2 regions of the Bradyrhizobium sp. NBAIM18 genome follow, and region 1 is predicted to be linked to the other one. Evidence: riboswitches for the same ligand, from Rfam matches in the RefSeq annotation. Region 1 holds a riboswitch; the other holds the start of a gene.

The links. A riboswitch is a leader RNA that binds a small molecule or an ion and turns the genes downstream of it on or off. The one in region 1 is predicted to bind cobalamin.
Region 2: another riboswitch for cobalamin. It lies ahead of metE (5-methyltetrahydropteroyltriglutamate--homocysteine S-methyltransferase); the one in region 1 lies ahead of I6F17_RS31020 (energy-coupling factor ABC transporter permease).

The regions. Positions count from the first base shown of each region.
Region 1 covers NZ_JADYVO010000021.1:30,607-33,073, reverse strand. The annotation lists gene cobF (precorrin-6A synthase (deacetylating)) at 1-424, opposite strand, end outside; gene I6F17_RS31020 (energy-coupling factor ABC transporter permease) at 470-1,147, opposite strand; cobalamin riboswitch at 1,184-1,403, opposite strand; gene cobA (uroporphyrinogen-III C-methyltransferase) at 1,449-2,180, opposite strand; gene I6F17_RS31010 (cobyrinate a,c-diamide synthase) at 2,177-2,467, opposite strand, start outside.
Region 2 covers NZ_JADYVO010000003.1:348,263-350,729, reverse strand. The annotation lists cobalamin riboswitch at 728-932, shown strand; gene metE (5-methyltetrahydropteroyltriglutamate--homocysteine S-methyltransferase) at 1,033-2,467, shown strand, end outside.

The DNA of each region.
Region 1 (2,467 bases):
TCGAGGTGATGCCTGGCACAACTTCGATCTTCGGCAATGGATCGAGCCGCCGCGCAATGCGCAGCGAAGAATCATAGAGCGAAGGATCGCCCCAGATCAGCAGCGCGACCTTGCCCTCATCTTCGAGATGCCCAGCGATCGTCTGCGACCAAATCGCGGCCACCGCATCGTGCCAATCGTCGACGCCCTTGCGGTAGTCCGCCTCGGTCGCATCGCGCACGGGAAGATCGAATTCGGCGATGCGCGTCGTTTTGTTGGTGAGCACACCGGCGCAGATCGTTCGCCTGAGATCGGCGAGATCGGATTTCGCAGTCCCCTTGCGCGGGATCAGGATGAGATCGGCGGCGTTGATGGCGTCAACGGCGGCGCGCGTGAGCTGCGCGGGATCGCCGCAACCGATGCCGATCAGGGAGAGCGTTAGCATCGCGAGCGCGATGGGCGGCCACACCGGCCGCCCATCGCTGATCTCTTACGCCGCGTTGTGCAGGCGCGGGGTGACGAGGCCGGGCGCGGTGACGCCGCGCAGCGACTTCGCCAGCGCCAGCACCGCGAGATCGGCGAGCGGTTCGATCACGATCACCAGCGCATAAGCGGCAGCGAACGTCCCGACGCTGGCGAGGTTGCTGATCGCAAAGCCGGAGCCATAGAGCGCCCAGAACGCCACCCATGCGATCACGCCGGCCTGGTAGGTCGTCGAAAGCGCCAGCGCCTGACCGTATTTCAAATCGACATAGGCGGTGTTGCGAGGGATGATCCGCGTGGCGATCGCCTGGATCGCGAACAGCGGCACCAGCAGCGTGGTGACGTTCATGCCGTATTGCGGCAGATCGACTGGCTCCAGCAGCACGCCCTGAAGCAGCAGGCCAAATGCAAGGCCGAAGGCGGCGGGCGCAGCACCAAAGAGCAGGAACAAGGTCGAGCCGAGGATGAAGTGCACCTCTGATACCCCAACCGGAAAGTGCGGCAGGATCTCGAAGAAGACGAAGACGAGAGCGGTGGTGGCCAGTGTCCGCGCCGCGAACGAGCCGGCGCCCTGCTCGCGCACGGTCTCGACCGCGAGCTTCAAGGCAACGCCGCCTGCGGCGATGCCGGTTGCGTAACTCAACACGAGCTTGGCGCCCGTCACGATCCCGGGTTCGATATGCATGGCTCAATTCCTTTCCGCCGTCACACCCGACGGCCTTGGCCTCAATACGTGCACGGCCGGTCTCCTGGCTCGCGGTTCACTGGGTTCTCCGGCCTTCCCGGACCTTGCGGTCCAGTGGCGGTTCGGAGGCCCTCACCGCTTACAGTCGCGGGGGCGGCTGGGGTTTTGGGCGCCGCAACTGGGTCCGCCCATCCCCATTCCCGATTATGCTCCGGCGCTTTGCGCCGCGTCGAGCACCATGCCGCTCTTGTGTGCCCCTTTCGTATCGCGGGCGTCAAGGGGCGAACCGCTGCCGGAGCCGTCATGCCGGATATTCTCCCGCCAGCGCGCCGAACAGGATGACGGCCGCAGTGGAAGCGGCGCCGCCGCGCCCAAGCTGTTCGGCGAGCTCGGCAATCGTGGTGCGGACCAGCCGTTCGTCGGGACGCCCGAGAGATTCGGCGAACAGCGCCGGAGTGCTGGGAGCGAGGCCGTGCGCGATCAATTTTGCGGCAAGCGCCGGAAAGGTGCGCCGGCCCATATAGACCACGGTCGTGGCCTCGGGATCGGCCAGTGCCGCCCAATTCAGATTGGGCGGCAGCTCGCCCGTGACGTCAGCGCCGGTGATGAACTGCACCCGGCGGGAGGTATACCGGCGGGTCAGGGGAATGCCGGCCTGGGCGGCGGCGACACAGGCGGAGGTGACGCCGGGAACGATCTCGTAGCCGATGCCGGCCTCGCGCAGCGTCTCGATCTCCTCCTCCAGCCGGCCGAAAATGCCGGCATCGCCGGACTTGAGCCGCACCACGCGCGCGCCGGTTGCGGCATAGTCGACCAGGAGACGGTTGACGTGGTGCTGCTTGGTCGAAGGACGCCCGGCCCGCTTTCCCACCGCGACGAGATTGGCGCCGGGCCGTGCGAGATCGAGGATCGCGCCGGAGGCAAGATCGTCATAAAGCACGACGTCGGCCTCGCGCAGCCGCGTGGCGCCCTTCACCGTGAGGAGCTCGGGATCGCCCGGACCGGCGGAAACGAAAGAGACAAAACCGCTCACCGGTCCTCCGCGATCAGATGGAAGAACGTGCCGGTGGCATGGCCACGGCGCGAGCCGGTTTCGGCAATGACCGCGCCGGTGGCATCGTGCACGACCGCGAGCGGCGTATCGCGCTGGGCGAGGATGGTCGAATAGTGGAACTCGTGGCCGCGCAGGCGCGCGCCAGGCTGATGCCCCGGCATCGGCGCAGCCAGTTCAGCAAGACGATAGCCGAGATGCATGCGGCGCTTGGCAAAGCTGGTCTCGAGGCCAAGCAGCCCCGCCATCTCATGGCTGATACCGTCGGC
Region 2 (2,467 bases), on a different contig from region 1:
TCAATTGGCTGAGCTGGACATCCCCAGCAGAAGAGACTGGGCATGTCGAGGGGCTTGCATTCTTCGTGCCAGGCAGCAGGCGGAGATTTGCACGGGTTTTATGTCCCTATTGTCGACTTTCCGACCTGCGCACGTTTCGATGTTTCCATTCAGTGTATCGGCCGTAGTTTGTGCATCCTTGTCCCGCACAGATAGTTTGCGGAAGAGGTGAACGCCTCGATGCCAAGTGCCTGATGAGATTCGACGGTGTGTTTGCCGTCATTGAACCGGGTGGTTCGCTAAAGTTGCCGTCGGCGTTCGGCCTACATGATGGCTGGCGATACGAGCCGAGAAGTCTGGCTGGCACGAAAATCAACCTGCTCGCCGCGTATGTTGCTAGATTGCGCCTCCTGCCTTGACGTGTTCAATGGGGATCCTCTAGTCGAGAAAATAGCTGGCCAGCGAATGTGCTGGGCGAACCGCTGGAAATCGGAAGCCGCATCGAATGCATTCTGCTCGAAACGGCGGTAATCGCCGCTACGCGGGCTGGTTTTGTCCCTTTCATTGATGGGGCGGGCGGCGTCGCCTCAAGGCAGCTCCGAGTCGCACTCCGACATCCGACAAGGACATCTCTGATTGCGATAGCTCTGTTTAGAGAATCATAGAGATGGACGGTCATTCGCCTAGTAGATGTCGCAGATTAGCGTGGCACATAATCTGAGAGGTTGACGGAAGAGTCCTCCTGCCGATAATCCAAGCTCGTCGAGGTTCTCCGAATCCCACTTGATCCGGAGCTAAGAGGGAAGCCGGTCCAAATGCCGGCGCTGCCCCCGCAACTGTGAGCGGCGAGCTACTGTCCAACGATGTCACTGAAGCCCGCACGGCTTTGGGAAGGCCGGACAGCAGCGATGAGCCAGCGAGCCAGGAGACCTGCCCCGACGATAGATTGGTCCACGGGCGGGGTGTCTCGGTGGTGCGCCAAGCAGCCGTCGCGCGCGCGACTTCCTCTGCCTGCGTCCGCCATGGCCTCTGTCCCCAACAGGGGTTAACACTATGTCTCTTCTCTCTCTTCCGGTTGCTACGCTCGGTACGCCACGCATCGGTCCAAGGCGTGAGCTCAAATTCGCTCTTGAAAGCTACTGGGCCGGAAAGATCAGCGAACAGCAATTGCTCGAGGACGCATCCGGCCTGCGCGCAGCGAACTGGGCTCGTCAGAAGTCTCTCGGCGTCACGGTCATTCCGTCGAATGACTTCTCGCTGTATGATCAGGTGCTCGATACAAGTGTCATGGTTGGCGCTATCCCGGAGATCTACGCCTCGAAAGGAGAATCCGTTTCCCTCAAGACGTACTTCGCCATGGCTCGCGGATCACAATGCGACGATCAGGATGCGAGTTGCGGTCTGGGCCCGCGGGGGTCTGGCGCACCCGCGCAGGAAATGACTAAGTGGTTTGATACCAACTACCACTACATGGTTCCCGAGTTTTACAAGGGACAGGGGTTCAGACTTTGCTCTCGCAAACCAATTGAAGAGTATGTGGAAGCAAAGGCTCTAGGCTTTCAAACCCGCCCTGTCATGATCGGGCCCGTCACATTCCTAAAGCTCGGTAAGAGTGCCGATAGCGCGTTCCAGCCCCTCTCCCTACTGGATGATTTGATACCGGTCTATATCGACGTTCTGCATGAATTGGCCGAACGAGGGGCAAGTTGGGTTCAGTTTGACGAGCCCTGCCTGGTCCTTGATCTGGACGAAGCGGTGCGAAAATCATTGCTACATGCCTATAACCGGTTCGCAAAGGAGGGACCGGCTATCAAGATCATGGTTGCCAGCTATTTCGGCGAGCTAGGCGACAATCTGGATACCGCATTGAGCCTCCCGGTTTCCGGTCTGCACTTTGATCTAGTTCGAGCGCCAGAGTTGTTGGATAAGATCGTCGCTGTCGGCCGAAGTGATCTCGTCATGTCGCTCGGGGTCATCGACGGCCGGAATGTATGGCGGTCGAACTTGTCGTCCCTTCGTCAGCGGCTGGAGCCCGCGATTGCGAAGCTCGGCAAGCACCGTGTACAGCTCGCTCCATCCTGCTCGCTGCTTCACGTGCCGGTCGATGTTGAACTCGAGACCGGGCTCACGTCCGACGTCAAGAGCTGGCTTGCTTTCTCTGTTCAGAAGATGCGTGAGCTTGCGATCCTGGCGCGAGCACTCGCTGGCGACCAAAATGTTGGGCTCGCTCTTGCCGATTCGGAATGCGCTGCGACTGCCCGCCGGACTTCGCCGAAGATCCATGATGCCAATGTCGCTACCCGGATGAGGGCGATCGACCAGACGATGCGCAGGCGCGCAAGCCCATTTGCCCGTCGTTCCGAGATCCAAAGGGCGCGCTTTGGACTACCAGCTTTTCCCACCACGACAATCGGATCGTTTCCGCAGACCAGAGAGGTTCGAAATGCTCGTGCGGCGCATGCGCTAGGCGCGATGAGCGACGAACAAT